DNA from 4 places in the Bradyrhizobium sp. USDA 4341 genome. Region 4 is predicted to be linked to each of the others. Evidence: predicted binding sites of a transcription regulator. Region 4 holds the regulator's gene; each other region holds the start of a gene.
What was found. The regulator PhoB, encoded in region 4, activates phosphate uptake and scavenging genes when phosphate is short. The targets are predictions, from matches to a motif close to TGTCATNNANCTGTCAT.

Region 1 (7,328 bases), 760 kb from region 4:
CAATGGCAAGGTGATCGCGATCGAGCCGCATCCGATGACGCATGCGCGGCTCAAATTCAACACACAGGCCTCCGGCTTTCCACAGGTGCGCCTGGTTGCAGCCGCCGCAGGTCCGGCCGATGGCGAGCTGATGATCGAGACCGACGGCGACAATCTCGGCGCCAGCCACATCGTCACCGGCACGCCGACGGGCAAGGCGTTCAAGGTGCCGTCGCTGCGGCTGCTACGCATCCTCGAAGAGGCCGGCGCGACCAGCGTCGATGCGCTGAAGATCGACGTCGAGGGGTTCGAGGACCGCGTGCTCACCGGCTTCTTCCGCGACGCGCCGGAGCAGCTGTGGCCGCGCGCGGTCGTGATCGAGCATCTGTCAAAGGACGAATGGACCGACGATTGCATTGCGGACATGCACGCGCGCGGTTACGTCGAGCAGGGCCGGACGCGGAGCAACACGCTGCTTGTGCGCGGTTGAGGTGTACCCGCGTCAGAGATCTGCTCCCTCTCCCGCTTGCGGGGGAGGGCCGGGGTGGGGTGTATCCACGAGTCGTATTGTGGAAAGAGCCCCCACCCGGATTGCATCTTCGATGCAATCCGACCTCCCCCCGCAAGCGGGAGAGGTGCAACGAGTCTGAGGATGTAGTGTCGCACACACAGGGAGCCTCGCAATGATCGACCATATCGGCTTTTCGGTCTCGGACTACGAGCGAGCGAAGGCGTTCTACCAGACGGCGCTGGCGCCGCTCGGTTACGGCCTGATTATGGAAGTGCCCGCGGAAGTGACCGGGCACGCGCCTGCGGCGGGCTTCGGCGCCAACGGCAAGCCGGATTTCTGGATCGGCGGCGAAGGCGCGATGAACAAGCCGGTGCATATCGCGATCACAGCCAAGGACCGCGCCACTGTCGACGCCTTCTACAAGGCCGCGATGGCAGCCGGCGGACGCGACAACGGCGCGCCCGGCATTCGCGCGCATTATCACCCGAACTATTACGGCGCGTTCGTGCTCGATCCCGACGGCCACAACATCGAGGCGGTCTGCCACACGCCCGGATGAGGTGCTTCAAGGAACGGCGCGGCGCGCGATCCGTTATCGCTTCGAACTGCGATGGAGCAATCAATGCGCGCGACGCGACCTGACATCGACGGACCTTGCATCGGCATCAGCTTCACGGTCTTGATCTAATGCCGATCGAGCCCCCCGAGATTCCGCCGGCGACGCCGGGCACGCCGAGCGAACCGCCGCCGGGGATTCCGCCCGGCAATCCGCAGCCGGAGGTGCCAGCGCCGGTGCGCGAACCCGGCGAGCCGCCGCGACCGGACGAACTGCCGGGCAAGACGCCCGCCGAATCACCGGTGCGCGGACCGCCCGGACCAACCGGCCCACCGCCTGCGACAGATCGCCCCGCCGTCCCGTGATTCGCCATCGCACCCAGGTTCCAGATCGATTGAGAGTGTGTCCGAGCGTTTCTTCTGAACGCGCAGTGAACAAGCGCACACGCAACCCGTTATAATGTCGAAATAAACTTCGCCGATGATTCGGCGCTCGCCACAATCCGGCCTAACGGCTGGCAATTCATCGTCCTGCCGAATTGTTCGGCTCTGACTTCCTTTCCTTCCTGCCCAGACTTTCCGCCGGGGACTCCAAGATTATGACAAAGCTTCGTCTCGTGCTGCTTGCCACGACTGCGCTGACGGTGATGCAATTCGCCACCTCAGCGTCGCACGCACAAACTTCGCCGCTGGTCGTCGCACAGGCGCAGCCAAAGGAAGAGCTCGGACCTGACGGAAAGCCGAAGCCACGGCCCGCGCCGGGCGCACCTGCGCATCCGGCACCGCCCGCAGCTGCACCGCCCGCCGCCGCACCGCATCCGCAGGCGCCACCTCCGGCAGCCGCGCCGCATCCGGCTCCTCCGCCGGCCGCAGCGCCTGCGCGTCCGACACCGCCACCTCCGCCACCGGCCGCTGCTCCGCCGCATCCGACGCCACCGGCTCCGCCGGCAGCCGCGCCCGCGCGCCCCACTCCGCCTCCGCCGCCCGCGGCCGCGCCCGCACACCCTGCTCCGCCGGCCGCTCCCGCACGGCCCGAACCGCCCGCCGCGCGGCCAGCTCCGCCTCCGCCGGCAGCCGCACCTGTGCGGCCCGAGCCACCCGCCGCGAAGCCGGCACCATCGCCAGCACCTGCACGGCCGGAGCCGCCCGCGGCTGCACCCGCGAAGCCGACCCCGCCACCGCCGGCGGCAGCGCCCGCACATCCCACGCCGACCCCACCGCCGCCGGCGGCAGCACCGCAGCGGCCGGGCACGCCGCCGCCCGGCGCAGGACCCGCGCATACGCCGCCGACCCCAGCACCGGCGGCCACTCCCGCAGCACCGACTGCCGCGCCGGCAGCGCGCCCGGGCACGCCGGCTGCGACGCCGACGCCGGCCGTACCGGCGGCTCCGGGAGCTGCAACACCGGCGCCGGCCGAGCGCCGGCCGGGTGATCGTCCGGGTGGCGAACGTCCTGGCGGCGCCAAGCAACCGCCGGGCACGCCGCCCGGCGCGACGTCGCCGGCAACGCCTACGCCATCGACAACGACAACGCCTCCCGCAGCAGGCGGCCAGCCGCCCGCAAAGCCTGGCACGCCCGGCACCCCACCCGCCGCCACGCCGCCCGGCGCGACGCCGACACCACCGGCGCCGGGTCAACAGGGACGTCCCGCCACACCGCCCGGAGCACCGGCGACCCCAGGCGCCGCAATGGGCGCCCCCGGCGCGACACCGGCTCCGGGTCAGCCGGGACGCCCGGGCACTCCGCCGGCCGCTGGTGCTGCGCCCGCAGTGCCGCCGGCCCAAGGCCAAGGAGCGGCAATGGGCGCCCCCACGCGTCCGGCCGGCCCCTCGGCGCCGGGTGTCGTGCCCGGCTCGGCGGCCGCAACGCCCCCGCCCGGCAACGCGCAATATGCCCCACCGACGGTTTCCTCGGCCTTCCGGACCGCGCCGACCGTCGCCGCGCCGCTTCCGCCGGCTCCGCGGCATGACAACGTCTCGCCGCTCGCGATCGGCGCCGCTGTTGGCGTCGGCGTGGTGGCCGGTGCGATCATCGGCGGGACCATCGCCGACCTGCACAACCAGCGGCAGGAGGTCGTCGAAGGCGGCCGCACCATCTACACCGAGCCGGACCGCATCATCATCCGCGATCCGGGCGGTCAGGCCTATGTGCGCGGCGACGACGTCTATCGCTTCCGCTACGGCGCGCGCGACATTCGCACCGAGACGATCGGCGGCGAGACCCGCACCATCGTGGTTCGTCCCGACGGCAGCGAGATCATCACCGTGGTCGGTCCTGATGGCCAGATGCTGCGCCGGATCCGCAGGGATCCCGGTGGCCGCGAGCTCGTCATCATCGACAACAGCTATCGCGATCCGGGCGCGGTCGGCGGCTTCTATGTCGACCTGCCTCCGCCGGTGGTCCGCATCCCCTATGATCGCTACATCGTCGAGTCCGACAGCGCGGCGCCGGACGTGATCTACGACACCATGGAGGCACCGCCAGTGGATCGGATCGCGCGACGCTATTCGCTCGACGAAATCCGCTACAGCCCGAACGTCCGCATGCTGATGCCGTCGATCGACGTCAACAGCATCAACTTCGACTCAGGGTCCTGGCAGATCCCGCCGGATCAGGCGGCGAAGCTGCAGGCGATCGCCGACGGCCTCAACCGGGCCATCCAGCGCAATCCGCGCGAGGTGTTCCTGATCGAAGGCCACACGGATGCGACCGGCAACGACACCGACAATCTGTCGCTGTCCGACCGCCGTGCGCAGTCCGCCGCCGAGCTGCTGACGCAGCAATTCGGCGTGCCGGCCGAGAACCTGACCTCGCAGGGTTACGGCTCGCAATACCTGAAGGAGCAGACCGACGGACCGAGCCGCATCAACCGGCGCGTCACCGTCCGCCGCATCACCCCGCTGCTCAACGGCGGCACCGCCTCTGCCGCGCCACCGCGCTGAGCCGGCGCGACATCACGATACGAAAATGGCCGGGAGCGATCCCGGCCATTTTTGTTTCTTCTCCTTCCCCCTGAAAGGGGGAAGGTCGAGATGGGGTCAGTCGCAGGTGACGGTGTCTGCGGAGAGAGCCGATCCCCACCCGCTTTGCTCTCGCGACCAAAGCGACCTCCCCTTTTCAAGGGGAGGTTGGAGAAGCGTCGCCGCTTACACCAATCCTCCAACAGCGAGCTTCGCGCGTCTTGCCCCAGCGAGTGGGAGAGGTGCAGCGAGTATGCCGCTCGGCGAGCCTCATCGTTTCCTATTTCCCCGCCCCGAGCCCCAGCGCGTCGACCATCACGCGAAACACCTCGGTGTTGTCCATCGATCCGTGCACGCGCTCGCTGCCCGGCCCGGTCGCGGTGAGGATGACGTCCTCGCCGGAATGCACGCTGGCGCCGATCATCGCCGGCAGATTTCCGAAGCGCAGCACGACGCCGGGAACGTCCTTGTATTTGTCGTTGGCCTTGAACGTGTCGGGCTGATCCCCCTTCACGGTCGGCTCGTTCGGATCGTCGAGCTTCGGGCGGAACGTCTCGTAATGGTCCGGCAGGCTGGCCGAGAAGATCGCGAGCCGCCGGCTGACATCGACGCGTGACGGATAGCCCCCGGCATCGGGCGCCGGGTAATTCGGGAAGCCGGCCTTCTCGTAGACGCCGACGCGCTCGCGCAGCGGCACGTTGGGTGTCGCGGCCATGTCGTCATTGATGGTGCCGACCAGGCTGTTCGGATGGTTGTGGTCGGCCACGACGAGGATCAGCGTGTCGTCGTTGCGCGCTTTGGCCCAGTCCTTTGCCAGCCGCACCGCGTTGTCGAGCATGATGGTGTCGTAGACCGCACGCTCCATGTCGAGCAGATGGGCGTATTTGTCGATCAGGCCGGACTCGACCATCAGGAAGAAGCCGGCATCGTGCTTCGACAGAACCGTGAGCGCAGCCTGAACCTGCTCGGTCAGGTCGGGCTGCTCGGGAAATTTCTTGACGCCGCCCCCCTTGAGGAACCTGCGGTCCAGCGCGCCGTCCATGTTGCCGGTCGCGAACAGGCCAAGCAATTGCCGCGTCTCCGGCCTGGCGGCGAGCGCGTTCAACTCGCCTGCAGTGGTCGCGACCGGATAGCCGGCGGCGCGGAAGCGCGCGAGATAGTCGATGTCGTCCTTGCGTTTCGATTCCGCGGCCGATTGCGGCAGGAAGTTCGCGGATCCCCCGCCCATCAGCACGTCGGGCTTCGCATCGAAATATTGCGCGACGATCGCATCATAGGCGGCGCGCCGGCGGGTATGTGCAATCATCGCAGCGGGCGTCGCGTCCTCGATTTCGGTGTTGGTGACGATGCCGACCGCGAGCCCGGCCCGGCGCTTGGCAAGACTCGCGATCGTCTCGACCCTGGGGTCGTCGAGCGGATCGGGCGTACGATCGGCATAGACGCCGAGCGCATTGACCGCGGCCTTGTGGCCGGCGGCGTAGGCGCTCGCGGCATTCGCCGAGTCGGTGATGATCGAATCCGAGCCTGCGGTCGCCACCAGCGCCATATGCGGCATGTCGTCGATGGCGAGCTTGCCGCGGCTCTTGCCTTCGGCGATTCCCTTGGAGAGGATCCGCGCGGCGACGCGATGCGCCGGCGACATCCCGTCGCCGATGAACAGGATCACGTTCTTCGCCTTGCGCGGCCCGGTGTCATAGACGGTCCAGGTTACCGTGCGGCTCTGCGTACCGTCGTTGACTTCGACGGCAACCGTACCGGGCCTGGCGAGCGAGACGTCGCGCAACAACAACGCCGACTGATCCTTGCCGGCCTCGCGCGCGGTAAACGTGCCGCTCTGACCGAACACCGCGGCATAGTCCGCGCCGTTCAGCGTCACCTTCAGCCGGGCTTGGTCGGCCAGGCCGGGCAGTTCGACCTTGAAGTCGAATTTGGCGCCGACAAGTATCTCGGCGCGATCGATCGGATAGATGGTCTGCGCGAGCGCCGGCGCTGCCGACAGCGCCAGCGTGACGGCCACGCCGGCCAATGACTTGATCATGATCGATGCTCCGCCCCTTGCGCATCATGCGCGCCGGGGCGGAGGCTAGTGGCGGCGGATGACGCCGCAATGAGGCGGCGCCGGGACGTTTTGCCGCAAGGGCGGGCGCTAAGAGCGCCATGACGCTCCTTCGGACCGTCATCCCGCTTTCTTTGTTTTGAGCATGATCTTTTCGGAAAACCGCTACGCACTTTTCCGGATCATGCTCGAGTGTCAGCGCGCCATCTGCTGCGGATCGTAGAAGAAGCGCTCCTCGACCAGCTCCTCGCCGCGCCAGGTCTGCCAGGCGACCTCCTCCATGCTGCGGACCTTGCCGTCCTTGCCGGTGAATTCGAACCGCCAGCAGATCGCCGAATGATCGCCGTCGAGCAGCAGCGGTCCGAGCCGCGTGGTCTTCACGCCGGAGACTGCCGCCAGCACCGCCGCTTCGCGCGCCGCCAGCGCCTCGCGGCCGACGCGCCATTCGCCGTCGTTTTCCTGGGTGCGGGCATCGACCGAATAGAAGTTCCTGATTGCGCCGACATGATCGTTGGATTCGACCGTGTCGGCGAAGGCTTGCAACGTCTTGAGCGAGGGCATCGGGCAATCTCCATTTACCGACTTACGGTCGGTATTTATCGACTGATAGTCGGTAAGTCAACTGGCGCCGATCCGGAACCTGGGCTAGACATTCGCTATGGCAACCCAGGCCGAACGGCGCGAGAAGACCAGAGCCGCCATCGTCAAGGCTGCGCGGCGCATTTTTGGCGAGCGCGGCTTTGCGGCGGCGACGATGGACGACATCGCTGCCGGGGCGCGCGTCGCCAAGGGCGCGGTCTATCATCACTTCGCGACCAAGGAGGCGGTGTTCGAGGCGGTGTTCGACCAGGTCTCGATGGATCTCGTCGCCGACCTCGACCGCATCTCGCGCGCCGAGAACGATCCGCTCGCGGCGATGGCGGCCGGAACACTGGGCTATTTCGCGGCGTGCTCAAAAGGCCCGACCGGCCAGATCATTCTGCGCGATGGTCCGGCCGTGCTCGGCTGGGAACGCTGGCGCGAGATCGACGCCAAGCATTTCGGCGGCAAGTTTCCGCGCGCGCTGACGGCGGCGATGGATGCCGGCGTGATCGCCAAGCAGCCGGTCGAGCCCCTCGCGCGGCTGCTGCTCGGCGCGGTGACGGAGGCGGCGGTCGCGGTCTCCGCGGGCCCCGACATCGGCAAGACCGGCATCGATTACGCGCGCGCGTTTCGTTCGCTGCTCGATGCGCTCAGGCTGAAGCACTAACCACATCGACGAGGAATT
Region 2 (7,328 bases), 3.8 Mb from region 4:
CTCAGCGTGTACAACGACAAGAACGAGAGCGTCGGCTCGATCAACGATCTCCTGATGGACAAGGACGGTGCCATCAAGGCTGTCGTGATCGGCGTCGGCGGCTTCCTTGGCGTCGGCGAGCATCTGGTCGCAGTGCCGCTCGACAAGGTGAAGTTCGTCAACGAGCCGGTCGCTTATACCGGCGCCTCAAACACCGGCAGCACGACCAAGTCGACGACCACCACCGGCGCGGCGCCCGCGGCGGCGGCGTCGAAGCCGAATCCCTGGTATCCGGATCACGCGGTGTTCAGCGCGACCAAGGACGAGCTGAAGGCGATGCCCGAGTTCAAGTACGCGACCGAGTAACACGGATCGCAGCCTGTGAAAGACGAACGCGCCCGGTACTCCCGGGCCGCGTTTTTGTGTCTGTACGTGAAGTCTGGTTGTGTTGCCTGCGTCACCAGCCGAGTTCACGCAGATAGGCCGCGCGGGCGGCAACGCCGGTGTGAGTGAAATCGGTGAACACCCCATCCACGCCGAGGCGGAAGAACTTCAGATATTCCAGGCCCGGGTCGCCGCGATAGTCGGCAGCCAGATATTTCTTCTCGTTGCGGAACGTGAAGACATGCACGAACAGGCCGAGCTTGTGCGCGTCGGCAATGACGCTGGTGGCGTCCTGCGTCGAGGCGTCCGCCGTCGATCCCTTGTAGGGCGTGCCGTCGGCGTTGGCGTCCTTCCACGGTGAGATCTTGTAGGGGACGATATAGGCCTTCCACGGACCGATGCCGTCGGCATAGGTCTTGATCTCCGCGAGGCCCTCGGGCCTCAGCATCGCATCGAAGGTGCGGCCGTCACCCGCGACCGTCCAGTCGTACGGACGGGAATTGGCGATGTTGTTGAGCAGCACCTTGCCGGTCTTGAAGTCGACGCCGTTGCCGTCGATCAGCTGAACCTGCCGCGTCTCCAGTCCGTGGCTGCGCATATATTTCAGGCTGCCGGGCTCAAAGCTCTGAACGATGATCGGCGCGTCCTTCGCGTTGAGGCCGTTATCCCTGATGATCTTGATCAGGGCATCCTCGAGCGGGTGGCTGCCGGGCGCGCCGCAGCCATTGGCGATCGCCTGGGCATTGTTCCAGGTCGGATTCTTGGTTTCCGGATAGACCGCGATCGGACGTCCCGTCACCTTGCTCTTGGCCTTGGCGATGTCGATGATGTCCTGGAAACTGATGATCGGAAACTTGCCGTTGAAGAGTTTTGGCCTTTCGTTGGCCGCATCATAGGTGGTGCCGGCGATCCAGCTCTTCAGCTCGTCCATGGTGAAATCGGTGATCGACCAATCATTGGTGTGATCGTCGCCGTCGACGATCAGCGCCTTCAGCACCGATTTGGGATCGGCCGGATCGATGAGGTCGGTGGGATATTCGGCCGGCCCGCTGGTCGGCGTTTGCGCCCATTTCACCTTGACGGCAACGCCCGGCGCGGTGCGCTTGCGTTTCGCGACTTCCGCATTGGTCTTTGCCACTTCGGCGACGTTGGTGTTGTCGCCCAGCCATGGATTGTGGCGTGCCACCAGCACGCAATCCTTGGTCAGATGCAGGTCCTCTTCGAGCGCGTCCGTGCCGAGGTCGGCGGCCAGCTCATACGATGCCTCGGTCTCCTCGGGCACCAGGCCCGGCACGCCACGATGCCCGATCACGAGCGGCTGCTTTCCGTCGACGGTCAGGAACGGCTTGGCGCCGGCCGGCGCCGAGGCGGTTTGCGCTGAAGCCATCGACGGCAGGAAGACCGCCAAAGCCGCCGCACCGAGCAGCATCGCGCCAACATGCATCTTCCGTCGCGAACGAATCTGCCTCACGGCCAAATCTCCATCTTTTGCGTGGCATCGGGGCGATGCCATAAAGGCCGAGCCGAACAGGGCCGACGCCGTTGTCTTCTTGTCGCAATCTTCTGACAGTCCGATGACTATTCGGCGAGACGGGCCCACACAAGCTTCCGCGACGCGCCGGAGGGCGACAGCACGCACCTCATTGCGGTTCGCTGCCAGGCATTGTGCGCGTCAACGTGCGATCCGGACGCTCATGCCGGGTTCGAGGCCTTCCGCGGCGCCTGCGGGGTCGAGACGCAGGCGCAGCGTGTTTCGGTCGTGATCGCCGATCACGCGCTCGGCCTGCCAGGTGGCGAACACCCCGAGCGGCCGCAACTCGGTGATGGCAGCCTTGGTGGCGGCGCCGGAACCGTTCGGTATCACGCTCACGGTCTTGCCCATCGCAAGACCGTCGAGATGGTCCTCGCGCACATTGAACGACAGCCATTGCTTGCCGGCCGCCGCGATCATCAGGATCGGCTGACCCGCACGAACGTTCTCGCCCACTTCCGCGGCGATCACGCTGACCACGCCGTCGACCGGCGCGCGCAGCACCATCTTGTCGAGACGGCGCTCGAGCACCGCGACGGCGGCCGCGGCCGCCTGCACCTGTGCGTCGGCGATGGCGCGCTCCTCCTTGGTCGGCCCCGCCATGGCGGCATCGTAATTCGCCTGGGCCGCCGCCACGCCGGCGCGCGCGGCGGCAACGTCGTTCTCGGCCTGGTCGAGCGCCTGCTGGGTTTCAAAGCTCTGGCTCGCCAGCGTGGTGATCCGCTTGAGCTGGGTCTCCACATAGTCGAGCCGTGAATTGGCCTTGGAGATCGCAGCTTTCAGCGAGTCGATCTGCTCACGGCGTACGCCGGCATAGACGTTGTCGCGGCTCGCCACCGCGGCGGCCTGCGCGGCCCGCGCCTGGTCCGCCTGTGCGGTCAACTCGACCGCGGAGAGTTTGGCGAGGACGTCGCCCGCGTGCACCTGCGCGCCTTTCTCGACTGCGATCGACAGCAGCTGGCCGTTCACTTCCGGCTCGATCCTGACCTCGGTGGAGCGGACCACGCCGACGATTGCGGGCGCCGGCGTTGCGCGGCTCTCGGCGTAGATCAGCGCACCCGCGACGAGCACAAGCGGGATCGCGACAATGGCTGCGCGCCTAGCGTTGGGCATGTTGCGGTCCTCTCTTGAACACCAGCGCGGAGATCACGGCGAGCACGAAATAGCCCAGGGCCAGGCACCACAACCTGAGCCAGTCATGCGAGACCTCCCAGATGCTGGCGCCGAGCTGGTTGATGCGCACGAGGCCGTCAATCGCCGAGTCGGCCGGAAACAGCCGGCCGAGTGCCGTGGCCGCAGGGGGGATGGCCTCGCGCGGCCATGCGAAGCCGGCGGTGAAGAACTGCGGCAGGCTGGTCGCCAGCAGCAGGATGGTGGCGTTTTCCGGCCGCGTGAACCAGGCGCCGATCGCTTGTCCCATGAAGCTCGTCGCCAGCAGGAAGACGGTCGCCAGCGCGAAGATCTGCGGCAGATGCCCGAGCGTCGAGAAACCATAGATCCGCGGCAGCACGATCAGATAGAGCGCGAGCGCCGGCAGGTAGATGGTCAGATGGGCCACGCCGCGCCCGAACACGCCTGCGACCGTGTTGCGGGAGTTCGCCAGCGCCGTGCCGGTCAGCATCGCCGCGCCGATCAACAGCGTCTGTTGCAGGATCAGGATGAACGCCGCCGGGACGATGTAGCTCGCATAGCCGCCGACCGGGTTGAAGATCGGTTGCAGCAGGACGTTGGCCGGGCTGAGGCTCGCGAGCTTCGCCTTGACCAGACTTCCGTCGGCGCGAGCGCCCCGCGACACCAGTTCGGATGTCAGCGTGCCGATCGCGGTGGCGACGGCGCCTGCGGTCGACCGGAAGATGAACAGGTAGGTGGCGTCGGCGTAAACCGGGATGTGCGCGGTGAGGCCCTTGAGCACGTCGCGTTCGGTGCCGGGCGGTATCTGCACAGCGGCAAATGCATAGCCGCGGTCGATCGCGGTGCTTGCCTCCGCGAGGGTGCGGGCGCGCACCGTCACGCTCAATGTGCCGCTGGCATCGAGCGTCTCGACGACCTGGCGTGAGAGATCGCTGAGATCATTGTCGACCACTGCGATCGGCAGCTTGCGGAGGATCTGGTTCAGATAAGGCTGCGGATAATAAATGCCGTAGACCAGCGGCGCGAGGAACAGCAGGCTGAAGGCGCTGCGCGTTCCGAGCACGCGCCGCCACTCCGCCGCGAAGGCGCCGCCGACGCCCGATGGCGCCGGCTCGCTCGCTGGCGGCTCCTCGGGCCGCGCCGTCGTAAACCAGCCCCGGCGCGTCAGGCTCGCCATGCGCAGCAAGGCGAGCGCGGCAAACAGCAGCGTGAGGCCCGCGAGCGCCGCGAAGGGAATTGCCGATTCCGAGGCCGGCAATCCGCGCGCCGCCTGTCCCATCAACACCGCCATGTACCAGCGCAGCGGCAGGATCGCGCTCCAGACCTGCGCGAAGGTATTCATGCCGATGGTGGGAAAGCCGACACCGGCATAGCCGAAGGCAGGGGAGGCGATCAGGCCGGCAAGGCCAAGCCCGGTCGCGAGGTCGCCGACCAAAAGCTGCAACAGGGCGCCGAGCGACAGATAGGCGATGATCAGAAGCAGCCCCGCTGCGATCATCAGCAGCACGTCGCCCTTGAAGGGAATCTGCAGCACGCCCTCGAGGATCAGCGGCTGGGCCAGCATGATCAGGATGAAGATCACGAACAGCGGCGCGAGCTTGCCGGCGAGTGCGGCGATCGGATCGCCGCCGGCGCTTTCGAGCCACTCCCGCGCGTTGCGGCGGCGGAATTCGGAGCCGACCGAATAGCCCGCGGCGAGCGTGATCACGACGTGGATGATCGTCGGCAGCAGCGCACGCAGCAGGAATTGCGCGTAGTTCTTCTGCGGATTGACCAGCGCGATGGTCTCCGCGGATAGCGTTCCCATCGATGCCGGGGCGGGGGCGGCGCGGTTGCCGGGAGCGGCCGCGCTCGCCGCGGCGGACAGCACATCGTTCAGGCCCGACGACGCGATGCCGGCCGCGGTCAGGAATTGCTGGTTGTAGAAGCCGACGACCTGCGGACGGCGATCCGCCTTCAGGTCGCGTTCGAAATTCGGCGGGATGAAGATCGCCGAAATCGCCTTGCCGGACCGGATGTCCTGTACGGCTGACGACAGCGAGCCGGAATCGTCGACGATCCGGAGACTCGGCGAGGCCGCGACCTGCTGCGTCAGCGCGCGCGAAGTATCCGACTTGTCGGTGTCGACGATGGTGACGCCGAGGCTGCGGATCACCGGTTGGCTGAACACGGCCGTGAGCACGACGAAGGCGAACAGCGGCACGCCGAAGATCAGCAGCAATGCCACGCGGTCGCGCAACAGCCACCGGCATTCGCGCTGTGCGACCCGCCAGAATCCGGGCTTTGAGGCCAGCCTCATTGGCGTGACCGCCAGTCGAGATAGGCGCTCATGCCGGGCCGCAGCTCGGGCACCGACTGGACCGGGTAGGCGCGGATCGAGAATGTCCGCAAGTCGAAATCGCCGGTGGCGCGGGTCGCCCGCCAGCTCGCATATTCTCCCTTGGTGGCGATCAGCTTGACCTCGACCGTGACATGACGGTCGTCGAGCGCCGGAATGCGGACGTCGAACTTGTCGCCGACCTTCAGGCCCTTGACGAGATCCTCGCGCAGATCGAAGTGGATCCAGAGATCGCCGAGATTGATCAGCGTCACCAGCGGCACGCCCGGCGAGACGAACTCGCCCGGCTCGACGTTGCGCTGATAGACTTGCGCTGCGACCGGCGCGTACACCGCGAGCTGATCGATCACCGACTGGACGCTCTGAATGTCGGCTTCGGCCTTCTCGACATTGGCTTTCGCGATCGCGCGTTCTTCCTTGGTGTAGCCGTTGACCGCCTGCTCATAGGCTGATTTCGCCTGATCGAGCCCGCGCTCGGCTTCGTGCAGCGCATCGGTGGTCTGGTCGAGACGGGCCTGCGGCGCGTTGCCTTGCTCGGTCAGTGTCTTGGCGCGATCAAAGGTTTTCTGCGCCAGCACCTGCGCGGCCTCCGCGCGCTCCATTTCCGCCTTCCGCGCAGCAATGGTTTCCACCCGCGTTCCAACCATCACGTTGGCGAGCTGCGCATCCGCAACGGCCTTGGCGGCGCGCATCTGGTCTTGCTTTGCAAGCGTTTCCGGATTGTCGATGCTCACCAGGACGGCGCCCGCCGCCACATTCTGTCCGCGTTCGACCGGGATGTCCTTGACCCGTCCGTCGACGCGCGCGGCGATATCGAGCCGCGTCGCATCGACCTCGCCCTGCACGAGCAGCGGCTCGGGCCGCAGCAGATAATAGATCGACAGCGCAACGATGATCGCGGCAACGACGCCGACGATGATGGCCGGCATGCGCGTTGCTGCGTGCGCATTGTCCTGGGGGGCTGCTTGTGTTGGCTCCGACGTGCTTCGGCTCTCGTTACCAGAAGGTGACACGTCCATAGCTGACCCCACATTGGCTCATGACCAGGATAGTCATTCACTATGGCGTGGATGTTAAATCCTGCCAACCTCGGCAGCCTGTCCGATCCGGCTCGAATTTGACCGAAGCAACCGCGTCCGGTGCTGTCGAAGCGATCTCGCTTCGATGTGCGCCGCATCGACGCGCGGTTGCATGCACAATTCCAGCGGCGCGGGATTTGGGCCGTGCATCGGCCGGACGCTTTGAAGCACGGGTAGCCCGCATGCTCGGTGCACGTGACCAGCCATGTTGCCGTGACGTTGAAGCTGGGTTCCGCCCAGGTTCGCGCCTGCGATCGCCAGCGTGCCCGCTGACTTTCGCGCCGCTGCCGCGTGGCCCGAGCAGGCCGCCATTGCGGGCCGCGCATGGCATCGCCGGTCACACGGATATTTGAAGCCCCGCGCCCGAATAAATCGTATCCGATTAAATCGGGATACTTGAAGACCAGTCGTGCGATGCCTTTATCAGGCGCGAGCGAATTAATCGTATGCGATATAAATCGCGGGAGCGTTACCATGACTACCAGGATTTCCCACGTCGCCAGGACATTCAGAACCACGACGTTCAGAACCATCGCGCTGGCTGTGGCGCTGTCGGCCATCACGGCGACGGCCGCCTCGGCCCAGGCCGCGATCTCCGAGCCGGCAGCCTACCAGGCGCTGTATCCGTATCGGGACGTGCTCAATAACGGCGCGCCGACGCCGGCGGCCAAGTTGGTGTTGCTGCCGCCCGCGGTGCTGCAAGCGCTGCAGGCGCAGGAGAGCGGCATCGGCGTCGTTAATGTGCCGAGCCGCAGTTCGCATCGTGCCCGGCGCTGATGCCCAGCAGAGAGGATGTGCGTCGATCGACCCACATCCTCAAACCGGATCAGACCAACTCTCGCGTCTGTGATTGAATGATAATAATCATCCCATTGATCGCCGGCGC
Region 3 (7,328 bases), 460 kb from region 4:
GACAAGCTCGAGCCAGGTCGAATAGTTCTGCTTCAACTGCACGAAGCCGCCGGACACCGTGCGCTGGCCGCCGGGCGTCGTGATGTTGGAATTGCCGCGGGAGTCGAAAGTCTCGACATCGTCGCGGAAGGCGTCGAAGCCGTAGGTCACGGCGTTGCGCCAGTCGCCGAAATTGAAGCGCGAGGTGTTGTTGACGTCGAGGCCGACGGTGTCGAGCGAATAGCCGCGCTTGTCGCCGACGCAGCCGGAGATGTTGTTGCCGGGATTGGCGAGCGTGCAGACGCCGCCGCCTGACGTGATGCGGTTGTTGTAGGTCTTGACCTGGTCATTGTCGGTGCGGTTGCCGTAGACCGAGATGTTCCAGTCGAACAGCATGTCGTCGGGCTTGGAGTATCGCCAGCTCAGCGTGCCCGTGTAGATCCTTGCATCGGACGCGTAGACCGACGAGCCCGCGATCGCCGCCAGCGGCGCCGCCGTCGTGGTCGGGCCGCGGTTTTGCTGACCGATATTGTACTGGTAGTCCTGGAAGACACCGCCGATCTTGAACTCGTGGCCTTCAGCCGGGCGGATCGTCACCTTCATCAGGCCGGCCGCGATATCGTTGCCGGTGTTGCCGATCTCGGTGCCCGCGCCGTCCTCGTAGTTGCTCTGGGTGCGGTAGACCGCGCCGCCGAACACATCGACATTCGGATCGGCGCGCACGCCGCCGAACACCGAACCCATGCCGCGGTCCTTGTTGCTGCCGTATGACCCCGACATGTCGACGCCCCAGCGCTCGCCGGGACGCACCACATCGTCGATGTCCTTGGTGCGGAACGAGACCAGGCCGCCGATCGCGCCGGAACCGTAGATATTCGCGGTCGGGCCGCGCACCACGTCGACGCCGCCGATCAGTTCGGGATCGAGGAAGAAGGAGCCGTTGGCGTTGTGGCCAGTGCGCTGATAATTCTGCCGCGCGCCGTCGACCACGACGGCGACGCGGCCGAAGTCCTGCAGGCCGCGGATGTTGATGACGGTCGCCGGATCGTCGCCGCGCTCCTGGAACGAGACGCCGGGCACGTTATAGAAGATGTCGGACACCCGGTTCGGCTGCAGGCCTTGAATCTTCTCCAGCGTGACGGAGCTGACCGGCGCCAGCGCGTCGATCGCGCGCTCCTCGGTCTTGGATGCCACAGCCGTGATGGTGTCGAGCGATTGCACCGACACCGCGCCGATCTGCGCGCGTGCATTCATCGCAGGCGACGCCGCTGCCTGCGGTTCGGCCGCAGGCTTCGGCTTGCGCTTGGCCTGCTTCGGCCGCTCGGTCGCGGGACGCGTAGCCGACGCATCGGCGGTTTGCGCCAAACCGCTTGCCGGCAGCGCCGCCGATAATGAAAACACCGACGCACCCAAAATCAAGGCGCGCGAAACCCTAGCCCCGTCAGCCATTCTAGCCCCAGCCCGATCATCGCATTTCTGGTTTGGCTGGCGTGCGCTCGACCGAGCGGCTTGCTGGCTACGTTGCGATGCAAGCCACAAGCTCGCATCGTGTGATGATTGGTTACGAGCCGGCAACAAAACGGTCAAGAATGCGGCAGCGCTGTTTACATCGATTGTAAAGTGCGGCCGTTGGAATGCGCCTTCGCCCGCTTATACAAGCAAGCATCATTTGAAGATTTCGCAGGCGCAGCACCACGAGCATGTCGGCACCTTCCGGAGACAACATCGGCGCGGCGGGAAAGCAGGCCGTATCAGCGTCTGACGCGGCCAAAACGCTCATCATGCACGGGAATCGCCTCGACAGCCGCGACCTGTTCTCGGCTGAGCGCGAGATCATCATCGTGCATGGCGAAGAGCGTTACCGCTTGCGGTTGACCTCGCAGAACAAGCTGATCCTGACCAAGTGACGGCCCCGATGACAATTTGTCGCACGCTCGCTCTGCTCGCGCTCTCCTGTCTGCTGCCGATCGGCGCAGCGATCGCCGAGGGCATCACCGTGCACGACGCACGCGACCGCGACGTCGTGATCGATGATCCCACGCGGATCGTCTCGATCGGCGGCGCGATCACCGAGATTCTTTATGCGCTCGGCTTCGAGGACAGCATCGCCGGCGTCGATGCCACCAGTCTCTACCCGCCGTCCGCGCTGCGGGAGAAGCCCGACGTCGGTTACATGCGCCAGCTGTCGCCGGAGGGCGTGCTTGGCCTGCACCCGTCGCTGGTGCTTGCGGTGCAGGGCTCCGGGCCAAAGGAGACCATGGACGTGCTGGAGGCGGCCAAGGTGCCGCTGGTGCTGGTGCCGGAGACGTTCTCGGAGACCGGGCTGGTGGAGAAGATCAAACTTGTGGGCCATGCCATGGGCGCCGATCCGCGCGCCGCCTGCCTGGCCACGGCGGTGGAAAGCGACCTCGCACAATTGCGCACGTTGCGCGCCAAGGTCACGAAGCCGATGCGCGTGATGTTCGTGATGTCGCTCTTGAACGGCCGGGCGTTGGCCGCCGGCCACAAGACCGCCGCGGACGAGATCATCCAGCTCGCCGGCGGCGTCAACGCGATCGACGGTTACGACGGCTACAAGCCGGTCAACGACGAAGCCATCGTGGCAGCGAAGCCGGATGTCGTGCTGTCGATCGATCGCGGCAAGGACTCGCTGACGTCGGAGGCCGTGTTCGCGCATCCGGCTTTCGCACTGACGCCGGTTGCGGCCAACAAGGCCTTCATCTCGATGGAGGGGCTTTACCTGCTCGGCTTCGGGCCGCGCACCGCGGCCGCGGCACGCGACCTCTCGGTCAAGCTCTATCCGGCGCTGGCGCCGGAGGCCGCCACCTTCAAGCCGGCGGCGTTGACCGCGAACTGCCGGCAATGAGCGTGCTGGCCGAACGCCCCGCGCGTGCGAAGCAACGGCGCGCCGGCATGTCGCTGCGGCCGGCGGCGACACTCACTTTGCTCTGCCTGCTTGCGGCGCTCGCAGCAAGCGCGCTGGTCGCCCTGACGGTCGGGGCCGCCGGCATTCCATTGGCGCGACTTCCCGCCGCGCTCGGGCTATGGGCCGACGGCGTGGCCAATCCGCTGCTCGCGCGCGACCAGCTCGTGGTGTGGTCGATCCGGATCCCGCGGATCGCCGCGGCCGCGATGGTCGGCGGGCTCCTTGCCGTCTCAGGCACAATCATGCAGGGCTTGTTCCGCAACCCCCTCGCCGACCCGGCGCTGGTCGGCGTCTCCTCCGGCGGCGCGTTTGCCGCGGCGGCGGCGATCGTGTTCACCGACAGCCATCTCGGCGAGAGCCTGCGCTTCGTGCAGCATCAGCTGCTGCCGATCGCGGCCTTCGCCGGCTCGCTGATCACGACCATCATGCTTTATGGCATTGCGAGCCGCGGCGGCCGGACCTCGATTGCGATCTTCCTGCTCGCCGGCCTTGCAATTGCCGCGATCGCCAATGCCGGCATCGGGCTGCTGGTCTTCGTCGCCGACGACCGCCAGCTGCGCGACATCACCTTCTGGATGCTGGGTTCGCTGAGCGGCGCGACCTGGACCAAGCTCACGGCGCTGGCGCCGGTGCTGGCCGCGGCCCTGATTGCCTGCCTCTGGATCGCGCGCGGGCTCGACGTGCTGGTGCTCGGCGAGGCCGAGGCGTTCCACAGCGGCGTCGATGTCGAACGGCTGAAGCGGATTTCGATCGTGCTGGTGTCGGCGATGACCGGGGTCGCGGTTTCGGTCTGCGGCGTGGTCGGTTTCGTCGGCATCGTGGTGCCGCATCTGCTGCGGCTGGTGATCGGACCCGGGCATCGCCTGCTGTTGCCGGCGTCCGCGCTGCTCGGCGCCATCCTGCTGGTCGGCGCCGACACCGTGGCGCGCACCATCGTGGCCCCCGCTGAAATGCCGATCGGCATCCTGACCGCTGCAATCGGCGCGCCGTTCTTCCTCGCCATGCTGCTGCGCCAGCGCTCCCTGGTGTCGCTATGAGCGCGCTGCTGGAGGCGCAGTCGGTATCGATGACGGTCGGCGGCGCCGCGCTGGTCGATGCGGTCTCGCTGCAGATTGGCGCCGGTGAGATGGTCGCGATCGTCGGTCCCAACGGCGCCGGCAAATCGACCTTGCTGCGGATGCTGTCGGGCGATCTCCGTCGCTCGCGCGGAACGATCCGGCTCAGGCAGCGCGACCTCAACGCCTATGGTCCGCGCGCGCTGGCGCAGCACCGCGCGGTGCTGTCGCAGCACGTCAACGTCACCTTCCCGTTCACGGTCGAGGAAATCGTCAGCATGGGCGCCGGCGAGAGTCCGCGCGCGGTGACGCGTGCACTGGTCGCCGCGGCGCTGGACGAGGTTGGCCTCGCGCATTTCCGCTTCAGGCAATTGACGACGCTGTCCGGCGGCGAGCAGCAGCGCGCGCATTTCGCCCGCGTGCTGGTGCAACTTGCCTGCGGCGAGGCGCTACATGGGCCGGGACTGTTGCTGCTGGACGAGCCGACCTCGAGCCTCGATTTGCGGCATCAAATCGACCTGGTCGAAACGGCAAGGCGGCGCGCCGCGCGCGGCACCGCCGTGATCGCGATCCTGCATGATCTCAACCTCGCGATGCGGTTCGCCGACCGCATCCTGCTGCTGCATCGCGGCCGGCTTGCCGTCGACGGCGACCGCGCCGCCGCAATGCGGGCCGACACGCTGAGGCAGATCTTCGAGGTCGACGCCACGATCGACTATACCGCGAGCGGCGTGCCCTTCCTGCTGCCGCAGACGATGCGGCCGGCGGGCAAGGCGACGTAACGCCGCAAGGCTTATCCCGTCGCAACATCCGCGGTTCACAAAACTGTCAGCCGGCTGTAACAGGCGGCTCGGAGAACGTCGCATCGTTTATCCTTTGGGAGATCAACCATGCGCCTGTCACTGCTCTGTTCCGTCGCCTCGATCCTGCTCGCCACATCGGCGTTCGCGCAGAGCGAGGGCGAATTCCCGGCGACGCTGGCAGGACACGCCGTGATGCCGGCGGAGAGCTTCATCGACGCCCCCGCCGATGCGCCGGCGGATTTGAAGACATCGGGCAAGTACACCACCGGCAAGCGGGTCGACGCCATCGGCACCGTGATGGGAAAATCCTACGAGCGGCCGACCGGCGTGTCGCTGCCGTTCAAGGGCCAGCCGCTGCAGGGTCATTCCGGCATCAAGGCGATGCCGGACGGCGCGTTCTGGGTGATCACCGACAACGGCATGGGCGCGCGCTACAACTCGGCGGACTCGATGCTGTACCTGAACCGCTACAAGATGGACTGGGCGAACGGCAAGATCGAGCGTCAGGAGACCGTGTTCCTGCACGATCCCGACAAGAAGGTGCCGTTCCGCATCGTGCATGAGGACACCGCCAAGCGCTACCTCACCGGCGCCGACTTCGATACCGAGGGCTTCCAGATCATCAACGACACCTTCTGGATCGGCGACGAGTTCGGACCCTACATCCTCAAGGCCGACAAGACCGGCAAGATCCTGGCCGTGTTCGAGACGGTCGCCGACGGCAAGCCGGTGCGCTCGCCGGATCACTGGGCCGTGCAGTCACCCGGCGCGCCTGGCGCCACCTACACCAACGTCAACCTGCGCCGCTCCAAGGGCTATGAGGGCTTTGCCTCCTCCAAGGACGGCAAGTTCCTCTACGGCCTGCTCGAAGGGCCGCTGTGGGATGCCGACAAGAAGGATTGGGAGAAGGTCGACGGCAAGGAAGCCTCGCGCATCCTCGAATTCGACGTCGCGGCGGAGAAGTTCACCGGTCGCTATTGGCAATATGTGTTCGAGCAGAACGGCAATGCGATCGGCGACTTCAACATGATTGATCCGACCCAGGGCCTCGTGATCGAGCGCGACAATGGCGAAGGCACCGCCGACAAGGCCTGCCCGCAGGGCCAGCGCGGCGCGAACTGCTTCCCTGACCTCGCCAAGTTCAAGCGGGTCTACAAGATCGAGCTGTCCGACACCAATGTCGGCAAGCCGGTGCGCAAGATCGCCTATATCGACCTGATGAAGATCCGCGATCCGAACAAGAAGGCCCGCAAGCCGCTCAACGACGGTGTCTACACCTTCCCGTTCTTCACCATCGAGAACGTCGACCGGGTCGACGAGACCCACATCATCGTCGGCAACGACAACAATCTACCGTTCTCCTCGAGCCGCGACCCGAACAAAGCCGATGACGACGAGTTCGTGCTGCTCGAAGTCGGCGACTTCCTGAAGGCGAAATGAGGCGATTGCTCTCGCCACCCACAACGGGGTCGTCGCCCGGCTCGACCGGGCGACCCAGTATTCCAGAGGCGTCCGAATGCAGCGGATAAGCCGCGGCGTACTGGATGCCCCGCTCAAGGCGGGGCATGACAGTGAATTTGCGGAAACAGTCCCCGTCATCCTCCGATCAGAAGGGTTGTTCGACAATTGCCCTTCTAGCAATGCGCTAGAAGATGATAGCCTCGGCCGATACTTGAATCGCTTCGGGGCAAATCATGCGAGAAAAATCCAGCCTGACCTACATCGAGGCGTTGATCGCCGCGGGCTTCGTTGCGTATCTGAGCTGGGACCAGAGTTGGGGGCTTCCGCCCTGGCTCATCGCTTTGATTCTCGGCGTGATCGTCTACTTTGCTTACCTATGCTTGATGCGACGCTTGGTGAGATTTCATCAAAACAGCTATGAGGCCGTGGCGACGATTTTGGCCGTTGCGTGGGGCGTGTTGGCCTATCTGGTAACTGGCGCGCTGCAGGCGGGATTCGCCAATCAGATACCCGCCTCGCTGCTGATGCATCTGTGGCCCTGGATCGCGGCGATCGTGGCTTTCATTGGAGCACTCGCCAGCAAAGTGCGCTTCATGGACGATGTTCGCGAATATGCCGTCGGCCGCCGCGCGCGCTGGGACAATCAGCAATGGTTGGAGGAGGATGCGGGCTTCTAGCCCGCGTTCGCCATCAAGCCGTCACTCCTTCTTGGTCCGATAATCCCCGAACGTCGCGTCGCGCTGATCGAGCTGGGTCTTCACGCTGGCGCCGTCGCGGCGGAAGCCGGCCATGTAGGCCTTGCTCGCCTCGGTGGTGAAGGCCAGCGCCTGGATTTCGGTGCCGGCGCGTATCGCGGCGCGGGCACCCATGATTTCCATCGCGCGATGCACGCTGCGCTTGTTGAGCTGCTGCAGCTCGACCGGCACCTTCGCCGCGCGCTCGGCGAAATCCAGCGTCTTCGCCTCCAGCTCGGCGAGCGGGAACGAGCGGGTCGCATAGCCCCACTCGGCGGCCTCGCGGCCGGACATCGCATCGCCGGTCAGCATCAATTCCATGGCGCGGCGCATGCCGACCAGCCAGGGATGATACTGCATGTCGGGCGGG
Region 4 (7,328 bases):
GCGCTTCCTGCACAAGCACAAGGATGATGCCGGTCGCGACAAGGTTCTGGAGGCGCGTCAGGACGCGAGATCGGGCGCTGCGGCTTTGTCGCGATGGGACAATGAAGGAGGTGCAGTCCCCGATGGACTGCCGATGTGAGCCAACTACGACAACAGGAGATTCACCATGTCACTTACCCAATTTGACGTCGATGACGGACAGCACAGCATGGACGGGCTGCGACTTGTCGCCCGTGATGGAAATGAACGGATCGAGGCATTCATCGGCCGCAAGGTGATGGACGTCTGGGCCGAGTCTGTCGAGCACCGCGGCGGACATCAAAGCCTGTTCCGCGATCAATACAACGCACTCGGCAGGCTGAACCTGGCGGCGATCGAGCGGATCGTCAGTGCGAAATACCAACGCGGTGCTGCGTTCAACCGCCAGCATCCCTATGTCGAGGTACTGTTCTCGGATATCACCGACAGCGGGGAGACCTTGAATCTGAGCGGGCTCGTGCGCGAGACCCTGCCGCCCGCGTTTCACCGGCTGAGTTGAGATCGATCCAGGAGGATTCCCATGACGACGAAGAAATCCCTACTCTCCATTGACGAACCAGAGCTGAAGAAGCCGCTGCGCGCCGACCGGCCTCCTACCGAAGGCTTCGTGATCATTGTCGACAAACACTTCAAGTCGGAGTTCGACACCGCCGAGGCTGCTGAAACGTCTGGCCGACAACTGAAGGCGGCTTATCCGATGCTTCAGATCGAAATCTACGACGCCGCCGGCAAGACCCGCACCTTGCTGAGCTGACAGGCCTGATTACCGAGCCCCGTGGGCAGTTTTCCGCCTACTCGACGCCGGCTTCCTGCGGCGTGAATTCGTAGACCGACGAGCAGAACTCGCAAGTCACGACCACCTTGCCGTCCTTGACCATCTCGGCGCGATCGTTCGGCGCAAAGCTCTTCAGCATCGACGACACCGCATCGCGCGAGCAGGAGCACTGCGCGCACAGCGTTTGCGGGTTGAAGACGCGCACGCCGCGTTCGTGGAACAGGCGGTACAACAGCCGCTCGCCGGAGAGATCGGGATCGATCAGTTCGACATCCTCGACGGTAGAGATCAGCGACTGCCCCTCGACCCAGGCGTCGTCATCCGGCACGCTGTGCGTGGCCGTGCCCTCCGGCGCATCGCCGGGATGCAGATCGGCCTGCTTGGCGCGTTCGGGGGCCTTGGGCAGGAATTGCAGCAGGATGCCGCCGGCGCGCCAGTGCAGCTTGCCGCCTTCGCCGCCGCGCATCTCCTCGCCGACTGCGAGCCGCACCCGCGTCGGAATCTGCTCCGAGCGCAGGAAATATTCATGGGCCGCCTCTTCCAGGCCGCCGCCGTCGAGCGCGACCAGGCCCTGGTAGCGGCTGGTGTTCGCGCCCTGATCGATGGTCATCGCAAGGTGGCCCTTGCCGAGCAGCTCACCCGAGCTCTGCCCGTCCTTGAGGCGCGCCACATCGTAGCGCGCATAGGCACGCAGCCGGTCGGGCGCCTGGAAATCGACGATCAGGAGCGAGACCGGACCGTCGGTCCGGGTCTGCAGGATGAAGCGGCCCTCGAACTTGACGGAGGAGCCGAGCAGCGTGGTGAGCACGATGGCCTCACCGAGCAGCTTGCCGACCGCGGGCGGATAATCGTGCTTGTGCAGGATCTCGTCGAGCGCGGGGCCGAGCCGGGTCAGCCGGCCGCGCAAGTCCAGCGCGCCGACCTCGAAGGCCAGCACGGCATCGTCGACAGGAACCGCCGAGGGCGCGCGAATGGGCGTCTCGGCCTGGATTTTGATGTCGGGGGATTGTGAAACCATGGCGCTCTATCTGGGGTCTCGGACCATGAAATAAAGGGGTTCAGCATACCGGGAATCGACGTCGTCCCTGCGAAAGCAGGGACCCATAACCACAGGATTTTGTCGCGGCACAAGGCGTCTGCCCATGTGCCTTTTTCTCAGGCCGCGGCGTCTGGGTCCTTGCTCCAGTGCGCAATTGCGCACAAGGCAGGGACGACGGCATTGATGTCGTCGACTACGCGACCGTGTCGAAACACCAGGCCAGGATGCCCTTCTGCGCGTGCAGGCGGTTTTCCGCCTCGTCGAACACCACGGATTGCGGGCCGTCGATCACCTCGTCGGTGACCTCCTCGCCGCGATGCGCGGGCAGGCAGTGCATGAACAGCGCGTCCGGCTTGGCGAGCGACATCAGCTTGGCATTGACCTGATAGGGCTTCAGCACGTTGTGGCGGTGCTCGCCCTCCTTGTCGCCCATCGACACCCAGGTGTCGGTGACGACGCAGTCGGCGCCGCGCACGGCGGCTTCCGGATCGGTGCCGAGCATGATCGGCGCACCGGTGGCCTTGATCCAGTCCCGCATCGGCTTCTTCGGCGAGAGCTCGGGCGGCGTGGCGATGTTGAGATTGAACTTGAAGCGCTCGGCGGCGTGCGCCCAGGAGGCCAGCACGTTGTTGTCGTCGCCGGTCCAGGCCACCGTCTTGCCCTCGATCGAGCCGCGGTTTTCCTCATAGGTCATGAGGTCGGCCATCACCTGGCAGGGATGCGAACGCCGGGTCAGGCCGTTGATGACGGGCACGGTGGCGTGAGCGGCGAGCTCGAGCAGCGCGTCATGGTTGAGGATGCGGATCATGATCGCGTCGACATAGCGTGACAGCACGCGCGCGGTGTCGGCGATGGTCTCGCCGCGGCCGAGCTGCATCTCGGCGCCGGTCAGCATGATGGATTCACCGCCGAGCTGGCGCATGCCGACGTCGAACGACACCCTTGTGCGGGTCGACGGGCGTTCGAAGATCATCGCCAGCGTCTTGCCTTCGAGCGGCTTCCTGCCCTTCTCATGCGCCTTCAGCTTCGCCTTCATGGCGGCTCCGGCTTCGAGCATGTTGCGCAACTCGGCGAGCGGCAGCTCGTTGATATCGAGGAAGTGACGGACCGGCTTGCTCATTATCCAGCCGCCTTCTTCGGCTGCGGCGCCGATAGCACAGAGCAGGCGCGCTCGAGCGCAGTGATCGACTGGTCGATCTCGGCCTCGGTCACGATCAGGGGCGCCAGGAACCGCACCACATTGTCGCCGGCGCCGACGGTGAGCAGCTTCTCGTTGCGCAGCGCGGCGATCAGATCGCCCGACGGCACCACCGCCTTGACGCCGATCAACAGGCCCTCGCCGCGCACTTCCGACAGCACGCCGGGATAGCGGTCGACCACGGAAGCGAGCTTCTGCTTGAGCAGCAGCGACATCTTCTGCACGTGCTCGAAGAAGCCGGGCTTGAGCATGACGTCGAGCACGGCATTGGCGGCGGCGACCGCGAGCGGATTGCCGCCGAAGGTCGAGCCGTGCGAGCCCGGCGCCATGCCGGCCGCAGCCTGCGCGGTCGCCAGCACCGCGCCGATCGGGAATCCGCCGCCGAGCGCTTTCGCCAGCGACATCACGTCCGGCGTGACGCCGGTGCGCCTGTAGGCGAACAGCTCGCCGGTGCGGCCCATGCCGGTCTGCACCTCGTCGAAGGCGAGCAGCAGGCCATGCTCGTCACACAGCGCGCGCAGCGCCTTGAAGAACGCCTGCGGCGCCGAACGCACGCCGCCCTCGCCCTGCACCGGCTCGATCAGGATGCCGGCGGTGTGCGGGCCGATCGCCTTCTTCACCGCCTCGATGTCGCCGTGCGGCACCTGGTCGAAGCCGTCCATCGGCGGGCCGAAGCCCTCGAGGTATTTCGCCGAGCCGGTCGCAGCCAGCGTGCCCAGCGTGCGGCCATGGAAGGCGCCTTCGAAGGTGATGATCCGGTAGCGTTCGGGATGGCCCTTGGAGAAGTGGTGGTGGCGGACCAGCTTGATCACGCCCTCCATCGCTTCCGCGCCGGAATTGCAGAAGAACACGAAGTCGGCAAAGCTCTGCTCGCACAGCCGCGCGGCAAGCACCTCGCCGTCCGGGCTCTTGAACAGGTTCGACATGTGCCAGAGCTTGGTCGCCTGCTCCTGCAGCGCCTTGACCAGATGCGGGTGCGCATGCCCGAGCGCGTTCACCGCGACGCCCGAGGTGAAATCGAGATAGCGGTCGCCATTGGTTGCGATCAGCCAGGCGCCCTCGCCGCGCTCGAAGCCGAGATCGACCCGGGCGAAGACGGGGAGCAGATGCGACGAGGCGTTGGTCATGGCGTTCACTGCCGGTTTGAAGCCGTCAATCGCCGCGCGCCTTGACGCCTACGCAGCAACCGCCAGCTTCGGAAAACAAAACGGCCGCCTTTGCGGGCGGCACGTGCGGGTCATTCTATGCGGCGGCCGGTAAGTGTCAATCGCCAGGAGCCGGCCTTTGCCGGCCTTCCTGCAATGCGAAACCGGCGCAATCCGGAGCATTCCCGTGCGGTGGAAAAGCCTCATAGCAATGCTTAACTTTGTGGGAACATGTGGACGCACGGCCGCGGACTCTTGCGCCAGAGTCACGCCATATTGTAGCGTTTGGCCTGTCGGGTACGACATCTCGTGCGGCAGTACTGGACCCTCTAAGTAGCCTTCGTGTCTCGTGTAAACGTTCGGGCGCAACACCGTGCCCGGCGAGGGCTAAGGGATTCTGGCCGCAGGGATATTTGTCCAGATTGGCTCGCAGCGCCGCTCCGATGACTGGCCGGCGCCATGCGAAAGGAAGAATGCGATGACTGTATTGACCTGGTCCGACGATCGCGTCGAGCAGCTGAAGAAGCTCTGGGAATCCGGCCTCTCGGCCAGCCAGATCGCGGCGGAACTTGGCAATGTGACGCGAAACGCCGTGATCGGCAAAGTGCATCGGCTCGGCCTCTCCGGCCGCGCCAAGGCCCCCTCAACGGCCGCGCCGCGGCAGCGCAAGGCCCGCCCAGCCCAGCACATGATGCGGGTGGCGCGCCCGGTCTCGCGCGGCAACACCGCGCTTGCGCACGCCTTCGAGGTCGAGATGGAGCCCGATCCGATCTCCTTCGACAACGTGGTGCCGATGAGCCAGCGGCTGTCGCTGCTCGAACTCAACGAGGCCACCTGCCACTGGCCGGTCGGAGATCCCTCGAGCCCGGAATTCTTCTTCTGCGGCGGCAAGGCGCTCGCCGGCCTGCCCTATTGCGCGCATCACTCACGCGTCGCCTACCAGCCCGCCAACGATCGCCGCCGGCCGTCGGCGAAGCCACAGATCAAGTAGCACTCGGGAAACCAGCCTGGACTGCAAAAACAAATCCCCGCGAAAGCGGGGATTTTTTTGTGTGATCGTAGCCCGGATGGAGCGAAGCGAAATCCGGGGCGGTGCTTGAAGCGGAGAACGCACTACAAACCGGCGTCGTCCCGGCGAAACCCGGGACCCATAACCACGAATGGGTGTTGTTAGAAAGTCGTCTGGCCGCTTGCCCATTGCGACGGCCGCGGCGTATGGGTCCCGGCTCCCGTGCGCAATTGCGCACTAGGCCGGGACGACGGCGTGTTGCGGCCTATGACTACTGCACGGCCTTACGGCTGTGGCTCGGCCTTCGCGAAGCGGTCGTCGAGCGCATAGCCGGCGCCGCGCACGGTGCGGATCGGATCCTGCTCGCGGCCCGGATTGAGCAGCTTGCGCAGGCGGCCGATATGCACGTCGACGGTCCGCTCATCGATATAGATGTCGCGGCCCCAGACGCTGTCGAGCAGTTGCTCGCGGCTGAACACGCGGCCGGGATGCTCGAGGAAGAATTCGAGCAGCCGATACTCGGTCGGACCGAGATCGATCGGACGTCCCGAGCGCGCCACGCGGCGCTTCTCGCGGTCGAGCTCGATGTCGCCATAGGTCAGCACGGTCGCAAGCCGCTCCGGGCTCGCGCGGCGCAGCAGGCCCTTCACCCGTGCCAGCAATTCGGGCACCGAGAACGGCTTGACGATGTAGTCGTCGGCGCCGGTGGCAAGCCCGCGCACGCGCTCGCTCTCCTCGCCGCGCGCGGTCAGCATGATGATCGGAAGCTGCTTGGTCTCGGGCCGCGCCCGCAGGCGCCGGCACAGCTCGATGCCGGACAGGCCCGGCAGCATCCAGTCCAGTACCACGAGGTCGGGAACGCGCTCCTTCAGGCGGGTGTCGGCATCGTCGCCGCGCCCGACCGTTTCGACATCGTAGCCTTCCGCATCGAGGTTGTAGCGCAACAGTGTCGTCAGCGCTTCCTCGTCTTCGACTACCAGAATGCGTGCGCTCATCGGTTTAAGTTCTCTCTCTGTGATGATCCGTTGCCCAGACGCAAACCGAAACGCTTACTTTCCTGAGCATAATCCCCGCGGAAGCGACTTGTCGTGAAGACAATCCGGCTCCGCGCCTGCGGATCATGTCCTAGGTACCCGGCACCGTGGTGGCAAAGTTGGTCATGTCGCCCTTCGGGCGCTTGTCGGTGATCTGCTGGCCCTCGATCATATAGAACACGGTCTCGGCGATATTGGTGGCATGATCGCCGATCCGCTCGATGTTCTTGGCGCAGAACATCAGATGGATGCAGAACGAGATGTTGCGCGGATCCTCCATCATGTAGGTCAGCAGCTCGCGGAACAGCGAGGTGCAGATCGCATCGACCTCCTCGTCGCCCTTCCAGACGTTCATCGCCGCCGGCAGATCGTGCGCGGCATAGGCGTCGAGCACCGACTTGACCTGCGACAGCACGAGGTCGGTCATGTGCTCAAGGCCGCGGATCAGCTTTAGCGGCTGGAAATCGCTTTCCAGCGCCGCGACGCGCTTGCCCATGTTCTTGGCGAGGTCGCCGATCCGCTCGAGGTCGGTGGCCACGCGCATCGCGCTGACGATTTCGCGCAGGTCAATCGCCATCGGCTGGCGGCGGGCGATCGTCAGCACCGCGCGCTCTTCGATGACGCGCTGCAGATTGTCGATCTCGATGTCGGCGGCGACCACGCGCTTGCCGAGCGCGACGTCGCGACGGATCAGCGCGTCGACCGACTCGGTGATCATCCGCTCGACGAGGCCGCCCATCTCGGCGACCAGGCGGGTCAACTCCTGCAGGTCGCTGTCGAATGCCTTGGCGGTATGTTCAGAAGCCATCGCTTGTCTCCCTCATGATCCCGGGGATCATGATTTGGTGTCCTCAGTTTCGCACGATCCGATCGAAAAACCGGTGCCCACTTTTGCGGATCATGCGCTAGCCGAACCGGCCGGTGATGTAGTCCTGGGTGCGTCGATCGCTCGGCGAGGTGAATATCTTGTTGGTGTCGTCGAACTCGATCAGCTCACCGAGATACATGAAGGCGGTCTTGTCGGAGACGCGCGCCGCCTGCTGCATGTTGTGGGTGACGATCGCGATCGTATAGTCCTCGGAGAGTTCC

Region 1: ACVIGB_RS32445 (alkaline phosphatase) is a predicted target of PhoB. The motif match lies at 6,180-6,196, and genes of this name have one in related genera.
Region 2: ACVIGB_RS17860 (glycerophosphodiester phosphodiesterase family protein) is a predicted target of PhoB. The motif match lies at 1,927-1,943, and genes of this name have one in related genera.
Region 3: ACVIGB_RS38045 (esterase-like activity of phytase family protein) is a predicted target of PhoB. The motif match lies at 4,787-4,803, and genes of this name have one in related genera.

What each region holds. Positions count from the first base shown of each region.
Region 1 covers NZ_JBSSGO010000002.1:5,553,138-5,560,465, reverse strand. The annotation lists gene ACVIGB_RS32470 (FkbM family methyltransferase) at 1-469, shown strand, start outside; gene ACVIGB_RS32465 (VOC family protein) at 663-1,049, shown strand; gene ACVIGB_RS32460 (hypothetical protein) at 1,178-1,411, shown strand; gene ACVIGB_RS32455 (hypothetical protein) at 1,643-2,446, opposite strand; gene ACVIGB_RS32450 (OmpA family protein) at 2,845-3,987, shown strand; gene ACVIGB_RS32445 (alkaline phosphatase) at 4,286-6,043, opposite strand; gene ACVIGB_RS32440 (nuclear transport factor 2 family protein) at 6,257-6,622, opposite strand; gene ACVIGB_RS32435 (TetR/AcrR family transcriptional regulator) at 6,720-7,310, shown strand.
Region 2 covers NZ_JBSSGO010000002.1:2,488,060-2,495,387, reverse strand. The annotation lists gene ACVIGB_RS17865 (PRC-barrel domain-containing protein) at 1-345, shown strand, start outside; gene ACVIGB_RS17860 (glycerophosphodiester phosphodiesterase family protein) at 437-1,834, opposite strand; gene ACVIGB_RS17855 (HlyD family secretion protein) at 2,036-3,007, opposite strand; gene ACVIGB_RS17850 (ABC transporter permease) at 2,994-5,324, opposite strand; gene ACVIGB_RS17845 (HlyD family secretion protein) at 5,321-6,292, opposite strand; gene ACVIGB_RS17840 (hypothetical protein) at 6,917-7,219, shown strand.
Region 3 covers NZ_JBSSGO010000002.1:6,775,871-6,783,198, reverse strand. The annotation lists gene ACVIGB_RS38070 (TonB-dependent hemoglobin/transferrin/lactoferrin family receptor) at 1-1,428, opposite strand, end outside; gene hemP (hemin uptake protein HemP) at 1,680-1,886, shown strand; gene ACVIGB_RS38060 (heme/hemin ABC transporter substrate-binding protein) at 1,895-2,845, shown strand; gene ACVIGB_RS38055 (FecCD family ABC transporter permease) at 2,842-3,942, shown strand; gene ACVIGB_RS38050 (heme ABC transporter ATP-binding protein) at 3,939-4,742, shown strand; gene ACVIGB_RS38045 (esterase-like activity of phytase family protein) at 4,851-6,203, shown strand; gene ACVIGB_RS38040 (hypothetical protein) at 6,458-6,901, shown strand; gene ACVIGB_RS38035 (enoyl-CoA hydratase-related protein) at 6,923-7,328, opposite strand, start outside.
Region 4 covers NZ_JBSSGO010000002.1:6,315,135-6,322,462, reverse strand. The annotation lists gene ACVIGB_RS35985 (hypothetical protein) at 1-139, shown strand, start outside; gene ACVIGB_RS35980 (signal transduction histidine kinase) at 167-538, shown strand; gene ACVIGB_RS35975 (hypothetical protein) at 560-793, shown strand; gene ACVIGB_RS35970 (Hsp33 family molecular chaperone) at 831-1,832, opposite strand; gene argF (ornithine carbamoyltransferase) at 2,047-2,973, opposite strand; gene ACVIGB_RS35960 (aspartate aminotransferase family protein) at 2,973-4,178, opposite strand; gene ACVIGB_RS35955 (GcrA family cell cycle regulator) at 4,675-5,187, shown strand; gene phoB (phosphate regulon transcriptional regulator PhoB) at 5,490-6,200, opposite strand; gene phoU (phosphate signaling complex protein PhoU) at 6,331-7,047, opposite strand; gene pstB (phosphate ABC transporter ATP-binding protein PstB) at 7,145-7,328, opposite strand, start outside.